Regions from separate parts of the Variovorax sp. FW301-JW7 genome, predicted to be linked through region 1. Evidence: riboswitches for the same ligand, from Rfam matches in the RefSeq annotation. Region 1 holds a riboswitch; the other holds the start of a gene.
What was found. A riboswitch is a leader RNA that binds a small molecule or an ion and turns the genes downstream of it on or off. The one in region 1 is predicted to bind cobalamin.
Positions count from the first base shown of each region.

Region 2: another riboswitch for cobalamin. It lies ahead of AC3WQM_RS01130 (TonB-dependent receptor); the one in region 1 lies ahead of AC3WQM_RS11360 (TonB-dependent receptor domain-containing protein).

Region 1 is NZ_JBYTBC010000003.1:625,486-629,604, reverse strand. It holds gene AC3WQM_RS11365 (cobyrinic acid a,c-diamide synthase CobB) at 1-402, opposite strand, end outside; gene AC3WQM_RS11360 (TonB-dependent receptor domain-containing protein) at 387-2,333, opposite strand; cobalamin riboswitch at 2,406-2,645, opposite strand; gene AC3WQM_RS11355 (hypothetical protein) at 2,778-3,005, shown strand; gene AC3WQM_RS11350 (cell division protein ZapA) at 3,002-3,352, shown strand; gene AC3WQM_RS11345 (sulfite exporter TauE/SafE family protein) at 3,642-4,119, shown strand, end outside.
Region 2 is NZ_JBYTBC010000001.1:283,867-287,985, forward strand. It holds gene AC3WQM_RS01115 (EI24 domain-containing protein) at 1-568, shown strand, start outside; gene AC3WQM_RS01120 (hypothetical protein) at 538-945, opposite strand; gene AC3WQM_RS01125 (hypothetical protein) at 1,095-1,316, shown strand; cobalamin riboswitch at 1,398-1,680, shown strand; gene AC3WQM_RS01130 (TonB-dependent receptor) at 1,811-3,994, shown strand; gene AC3WQM_RS01135 (PepSY domain-containing protein) at 4,005-4,119, shown strand, end outside.

The DNA.
Region 1 (4,119 bases):
GGCCTGGGCGTCGATCACGGCCAGCACCGGCAGGCCCAGGCGCTCGGCCAGCTCGGCTGCGCTGGGCGTGCCGTCGAACAGGCCCATCACGCCTTCGACGATCACCAGGTCGGCCTCGCTCGCGGCGGCATGCAGGCGCGCGCGGCAGTCGGCCTCGCCGGTCATCCACAGGTCGAGCGAATGCACCGGCGCGCCGGTGGCCAGCGCGAGCCAGTGCGGATCGAGGAAGTCGGGCCCGCACTTGAAGGCCCGCACGCGGCGGCCCTGGCGCACGTGCAGCCGCGCCAGCGCAGCGGCGACCGTGGTCTTGCCCTGCCCCGAGGCCGGCGCGGCCACGAGCACCGCGGCGCAGGTGACGGCTGCGCCGGGCGAAGGGCGACGGGTGTTTACTGCGGAGTCCACTTGAGTCCGACGTACGCGGTGCGGCCCCCGGTGGCGTAGAGCCGTGCGAACTGGTAGTCCTTGTCGCCCACATTGTCCACGCGCGCCACGAGGTTCAGGTCGCGCGTGATCTGCTTGCTGGCCGACAGGTTCAGCAGCGTGTAGCCGCCGAGCTTGACGGTGTTGGCCGCGTCGTCGTAGCGCTTGCCCGAGCTTTGGACCTCGGCGCCCAGCGTCCAGCCGGCGATGCGCCAGTCGGCGCCCAGCGTGCCGTGGGCCCGGGCGCGGCGTGCCAGCAGGTGGTCGGTGGCGAGGTCGCGCGGGTCCTGGTAGTCGAGCGAAGCGCGCAGCGTGACGTCGCCGATGCGGTGGCCGCCCGTGAGCGTCACGCCCTGGTAGCGTGCGCGCGCCGTGCTGGCGTAGCAGCCGAACGACGACTGGCAGCCCTTGGCGCTGCCGTCGAACACGATCAGGTTCTGCACCCGGTTGCGGTACAGCACGATGCCGGCCTGCGTGGCGCCGGCCGTGTACTGCAGGCCCAGCTCGACGTTGCGGCTCGATTCGGGCTGCAGGCTCGCCAGGCCGTACTCGCTGAAGCGCTGGTACAGCGTGGGCGCGCGGAACGCGGTGCCGGCCGACACGGTGGCACGCAGGCTCGGCGTGATCGCGTAGCCGTAGGCGGCGCTGCCGGTGGTCTTGCCGCCGAACTCGCTGTCGTCGTCATGGCGCACGTGCAGCTGCAGCGAATGCGGGCCCTTCACATAGCCGTAGCCCAGTGCGGCGGCGTTCTGCGAGCGGTCGCGCGAGAACAGCTTGGCCGAGGTGGTCGGCGCGTTCTCGAGCGCGTCTTCGCGGCGCTCGAGCGTGGCGGTCACCAGGTGCGCGCCGAAACGGAATTCGTTCTGGAACAGGTAGCCGCGCAGGCGGGTTTCGGTGCGATAGAACGAAGGCTGGGTCTTGTAGACGGTCTGCGAATCGGTCGCCTGCAGGCGGGTGCTGTAGATGTCGTTCCACTTGGCCGACCAGGTCAGGCCGGCGGTGCGCAGCTCGTTGGTCGACACGTCGTCGCGGAAGGTGATCGGCGGCTTGGTGCGAAAGCTCACCGAGGGGTCGTAGGCCGCTTCGGTGTTGCTGGTGAGCAAGGTGGCGTCGATGCGCTGGTCGGGCGTGATCTGGAAGCCCAGCTTCAGGTTGCCCGAGGTGCTGCGGTAGCCGTCGCGGTCGGGATTGGTGAAGCCGTCTTTGGAGGGCGTGCGCTTGGCGATCGGCTGGATGTTGAAGCCCTTGCTTTCCTCATGCGCGACGCCGAACGAGTAGTCGAGCAGGCCCGACTTGCCGCTCACGCCGCCTTCGATCCGGCGCAGGCCGTGGCTGCCGAAGCCAATGCCGGCGTAGGGCGACACGCCCTCCTCGCCGCGCTTGGTGAAGAGCTGGATCACGCCGCCCACGGCGTCCGAGCCGTACACCGCAGCGGCCGGGCCGCGCAGCACTTCGATGCGGTCGATCTGCGCGAGCGGAATGCCTTCCCAGCCGGCGCCGCCGGTCGATTGCGAATCGATGCGCACGCCATCGAGGTAGACCGCGGTGAAGCGCGATTCGGCGCCGCGGATGAACACGCTGGTGGCGTTGCCCACGCCGCCGCTGCGCGAGATCTCCATGCCGGGCAGGCGCGCCAGCACGTCGGCCACGCCGGTGGCGCCGCTGCGCTCGATGGTCTTGCGGTCGATGATGGAGACATCGCCCACCAGGTCCGACAGCGCCTGCGGCGTGCGGTTGGCGGTGACGACGGTCTCGTCGAGCGTGGCAGATGCAGCAGCTTGCGCCTGCGCGGCCAGCGGCACCAGGGCCAGGCCGCCGAAGGCCGAGGCCAGGGCGAGCGTCAGCGGCAGGCACGCGGGACGGTTGCGGCGCACGCTGGCGCGGCCGCTGGAGAGGGAAACACAGGAAATCATGGGGTGAACCGAACGAACTTCTATGCCCTGGCCGGCTTCCCCGCCGGCGCCATGGGCGTCATGGCTGCCGATGCGGCAGCCGCCTTGTTGGCCGGTATCCGGGCTGGCAGATCGACCCTTTGCCGCCTTCCCAGGCACCTGTTTCAGGGCGCCCAGTGGCTGGATGGAAAGGGGTGACGCCTTGCGGCGTCGTCTGCTTGACCGTTGCGGGGGCAGCGCAGGCGGCTTCGGCCCCGGGGGACGTCCACTCCTGCTTCCCGTTGAACTGCGCCGTGCGAACCACGCCGCGAGCACCAACGGGCGAGATTTTAGGCCCACGGGGCGGCCACGCCACACCCGGTTTGATCACCGGCGGCGCAGGCCCCAGAATCTCGGCCACGTCCGGCGCGCGCCCGCGCGGTGCGCCAGACCTTCCGAATTCCCGGGAAACTACAATCGCCAACCATGCCCGCCTCCAGCCCCATCGACCAGATCGCCGAGCGTGTGGAACGCCTGCTCGTGCGTCACGAAGAGGTGCAGCGCACCAACGCGCTGCTGCAGGAACAGGTCGATGCGCTCACGCGTGAACGCGACGGCCTGAAGTCGCGGCTCGCCGCGGCCCGCACCCGCCTCGATGCCCTGCTCGAACGGCTGCCGGCCGAACCCCCTTCCGAAGATTCCCATCACGCATGAAGCAGATTGAAGTACAGATCATGGGCCAGAGCTACTTGCTCGGCTGTCCCGACGGCGGCGAAGCGCAACTGCGCGAGGCCGTCGACCGCGTGGACGCGGCCATGTGCAAGATCCGCGACGCAGGCAAGGTGAAGGCACGCGACCGCATCGCCGTGCTCGCCTCGCTGAACCTGGCCTTCGATCTCGCGGCCCAACAGGCCAGTTCTGCCGCTGCTGCCGCCGCACCGGCCCCTGCTGCTGCACCTGCAACGAGCACCGACGAAACCTCCGGTGGCACCGACCCGCAGGCCGCCCAGCTCATTCAGAGACTCGATCAGGCCCTGGCGGGCGATGGACATTTGCTCTGAAGGCAAGCGGCACGACGCAGACGGGGCGTAAAATCCATTTTGTCTGCAGACGTGTCGGGCTTAATATTTCCTTGTTCCAATGCTCTCCGGAGCCGGGCTTGGTACATCGCTTGACGGGCGTGATCATCTCGCGTCAGATGAACCCGAAGTCCTGCTGCCCTCGCCCACCTGAACCCTGGTTCAGGATGCGGGTCCGGCACACCATCTGCAGACACCTTTTCCCGCCACGGCCCCCTGCTTCACCGCACGGGGCCGTTGCTTTTTCAGCCGCTCTTTTTCCCCACACCCCGTGAACTTCACCGCCCTGCTCGACCCGCTCCTGATCGCCGAACTCGCCGCGCTCGGCCTGGGCACCGGTTTCCTCGCGGGCCTCCTGGGCATCGGCGGCGGCATGCTGATGGTGCCGTTCATCACGATCATCATGGGCCAGCGCGGCGTGCCGGCCGACCTGGCGGTGAAGATGGCGATCGCGACCTCGATGGCGACGATCATCTTCACGTCGGTGTCCAGCGTGCGCGCGCACCACAAGCGTGGCGCGGTGCGCTGGGACATCGTGCAGCGCCTGGCCCCCGGCATCGTCATCGGCAGCCTCGCGGGCAGCCTGGGCGTGTTCGCGCTGCTCAAGGGCACGGCGCTGGCCATCTTCTTCGCGCTGTTCGTGGGCTTCTCGGCCACGCAGATGTTCCTCGACAAGAAGCCCAAGCCCACGCGCCAGATGCCGGGCACCGGCGGCCAGCTCGCCGCGGGCGGCACCATCGGCTTCATCT
Region 2 (4,119 bases), on a different contig from region 1:
GATGCTGCTGGTCTACGCGGCGGTGCTCACGGCCGCGGTGCTGGTGGTGATGTACGTCGGTGTCATCGTCGCCACCATCCGCCTGGCGTTGCGCTGGGTGCTGCTGGGCCCGGTGCGCGCGCGCGTGCAGGCGCGCTACCCGGCGCTGCTGGCGCAGCCGCGGCCCGGGCCCTCGGGCTGGCTGGCCGGCGTGCGCGGGTGGCTGGGGCCGTGGCTGGGCGCGAGCCTGGGGATGCTGCTGTGCCTGCTGGTGCCGGTGGTCAACGGCGTGTTGCTGTTCCTGCTGCTCGCCTACCTCAACGTGCGCTTCCTGCTGGGGCCCGCGCTGGCCGGCATCGCGAACGGCGAGGAGCGCATGCGGGTCGTGCGCCGCCAGCGCGGTGCGATGGTGGTGTTCGGCGTGCTGATCCTGCTGCTGGCGCTGGTGCCGGTGGTGAATCTGCTGCTGCCGGCGTTGCTGGGCGCAGGCGCCTGCCACCTCGGCTACCGAGGGATGGAGGCAGAGCGCCGGGCTGACACCGGCGCTTCAGCCGGCGTTCAAAGGTCCTCGATCACCAGCGTGCGGTAGCGCTCGGCGATCGAGTAGGGCACGGTACGCACCAGTTCCATCACGCGCTCCGTGATGGCGCCGTCCTTGGTGCGGATCAAGAGGCCCGTGTGGCCTTCCTGGGCCAGCTCGATGAAGGCGCGCACCGTGGCGCCGTCGGTGCCGGCGGAAGGCAGGGGGCTGTGCGAGGCATGCACGGTCGGCGCGATTTCCGCCAGGACGGTTTCGGCCGGTATCAGGTAGACCTCGTCGCCGCTCACGATGCCTTTCTCGATCAGCCCGTGGCCGATGCGGCTGGCGTCTTCGATGCTCGGGAACATCACCAGGGAGAAGCCGGTCGGGTAGAACGCGCCGCCGAAACTGGCGCGCATGTTGGGTTCAAGCGTGAAATGTTTCATGCTGACTCCTTGTTCTGATGCAGCTCCCCACCCCTAACATTAGGCTGCGCGGCGTCCAAGCACTGTAGGAGAAGCCCTAGTACTGACAACCGCGCCGGCCCCCAGCCCGTTCAAAGGCGGGTTCATTCCCTGTTTCATTTCTGACCGTCATGCCTTCGCCCAGAGACATCGCACTCACCGTCCACGAACTGGAAGAAGGGGAGTTCTACTGGGTGCTGATGGAGGCTGTGGACGGCTCGCCCGGCGACATCACCCATGAGTACGCGCCGCTCGAAGCCGCCCACACGCCCTACGCCACCTATTCGAACGCGCTGGTGGCCGGCGTGGCGGTGCTGCGGCGGCTGTTCGGGCCCGACGGCAAGCCCGCCTGACGGGGCCCGCAAGGGCGCCGCCGCAGGGCGCTCCCTATAATCCCGGCGGTTGGAAACATTGGTTCACACCGGTGTCGTCCAACACCCCACGGTTCGAAGGTGCCCTGCACGACCAGTCACAGGATTGGCGGCGGGGTTAAACGGGAAGCAGGTGCGAGGCGTCGTTTTTTCGAACGACCCTTCCATTCCTGCGCTGCCCCCGCAACGGTCAGCGGACATCGACACCCTCAGGCCCCGGCGATCTTTCGCTGGGGCAGCCACTGCGCTTCGGCGTGGGAAGGCGAGGGCTTCGGCGTCGAGGTGCATGCATTGCACCCCGACGCACTCCGCGAGCCCGGATACCGGCCTTCGCAACCGCCTTCGGATGCTGCGGGAGTGCGTGTCCGGGCCTGCCGCTTTTCCCTCGCGCGAAACGGCACCGCCCCTCTCTCTTCTCCCTCGGCGTCCTCGATCGGTCAGGAGCCTGCGGGGACGCAGGCCGGAGGAGAAATCGGATGAATCAGGCATCGCTGCCCTTGCGCGATCGCCCGGGCCTGCCCCTGCAACGGGCACGCCTTTCGGGTCTTTCAGGCATTTCGTTGGGGCTCGGCCTCGCATGCGGGCCAGCGCTCGCCCAGTCGGGCGACACGGCCGGCCGCCCCAGCCTCACGCCCGTGCAGGTCGAAGCCAGCCGCCACACGCCGCTGGCCCTGGACGAACCCACGCAGACCGGCAGTCGCCTGGGCCTCACGCCGCTCGAAACACCGGCCAGCATCGAGGTGCTGACCGGCGACACCATCCGCGCGCGCGGCGACGTGTCGGTGGTCGAGGCCGCGAGCCGTGCCACCGGCATCACGGGTTCGCCCGCGCCGGGCAACGGCGGCTCGGCGCTATCGGCGCGCGGCTTCAACGGCCATGGCTCGGTGATGCAGCTGTACGACGGCACGCGCTTGTACGTGGGCGCGGGCACCGTCACCTTCCCGTTCGACACCTGGTCGACCGACCGCATCGAGGTGCTGCGCGGCGCGGCCTCGGTGATGTTCGGCGAAGGCGCCATCGGCGGCGCGATCAACGTGGTGCCCAAGAAGCCCACGCGCGGCCCGGTGCAGAACGAAGCACTGGTGAGCGTCGGCTCCGACGCCACGCGCCAGGTCGCCTTCGGCAGCGGCGGGGCGATCAACGACATGCTCTCGTACCGCTTCGACATCAGCCACCGCAGGACCGACGGCTTCATGTTGCGCGGCGAGGCCGAGAGCCTGGCGGTGGGCGGCGCGGTGCGGCTCGATGTGTCGCCGCGGCTGCAGTTCACGCTCTCGCACGACGAGGGCCGCCAGACGCCGCAGCGCTACTTCGGCGTGCCGCTCATCAACGGCCGCGTGAGCAGCCTGAACCGCGAACAGAACTACAACCTCGACGACGCCGAGGTCAAGTACCGCGACCGCTGGACCCGCCTCGATGCGCAGTGGACGCCCAACGACGCCGTCACCGTGCGCAACCAGCTTTATCGCCTGGACAGCAAGCGCCACTGGCGCGACAGCGAAACCTACACCTACAGCGCCACCACGAACCGCGTGACGCGCGGCGACTACCTGGAGATCGGCCACGACCAGGAGCAGATCGGCAATCGCACCGACGCCACCTTCAAGCACGCGCTGTTCGGCCTGAAGAACCAGGTGCTGGTGGGCTTCGACGCCAACCGCATCGACTTCCTGAATTCGAGCGACACGCCCTACGGCGGGCGCTCGGTGGTCGATGCCTTCGTCTTCAACCCCGGCTATTACGCTTCGCCCACGCCCTACCTGCCGCGCTACAAGACCAAGACCAGCACCTACGCCTTCTTCGCCGAAGACAAGCTGGCCTTCAACGAACACTGGTCGGTGGTCGGCAGCCTGCGCTGGGACCACGCGAAGATCGTGCGCACCGATCCGCAGAGCCGCGCTCCGCGCCTGGACAAGACCTTCGAGTACGCCACCGGCCGCCTGGGCGTGGTCTACGCACCCGATGCCGCGCAGTCGTTCTATGCGCAGGTGGCGCGCGCGGCCGATCCGCTCACCGGGCTCATCAGCACCTCGGCCACGCAGGTGCCGTTCGAGCTCAGCGTCGGCAAGCAGGTCGAGGTGGGCTACAAGCGCCAGCTGGCCGAGGGCCGCGGCGCCTGGAGCGTGGCGGCCTACCGCATCGAGAAGACCAAGCTGCTGTCGCGCGACGCGAACGACCCGACCGTCGTGCAGCAGATCGGCAAGCAGTCGTCCGAAGGCATCGAGGCCACGCTCGACCTGGCGCTGACCTCCACGTTGCGCCTCGAAGCCAACGCCGCGCGGTTGCGCGCGCGTTACGACGACTTCAATGAAGCGGTCGGCAAGTCGCTGGTCTCGCGCGCGGGCAATACGCCGGCGGGCGTGCCCCAGGTGGCGGCCAACCTGTGGCTGCACTGGCGCTTCCTGCCGCAGTGGGAGGCCGAGCTGGGCGTGCGCCACGTCGGCGCGCGGCAGGTCGATGCGGCCAACACGCGCCGCATCGGCTCCTACACCGTGGCCGACGCGGGCGTGAGCTGGCAGGCGAACCCGTCGCTCAAGCTCGCGCTGCGCGCCTTCAATCTGGCCGACCGCAAGTACCCGGTCTCGTTCTCGAACGGCGGCAACCAGTGGCTGCTGGGCCGGCCGCGCTCGTTCGAACTGTCGGCGTTCGTGACCTTCTGAGCGCGACCGCATGAGGACCGCATGGCAACGTACATGGCCCCCGCTGCGGCGGGCGCTGTACTGGACGCACCGATGGCTGGGCATCGGCGGCTGCCTGCTGTTCGTCATGTGGTTCGTCTCGGGCG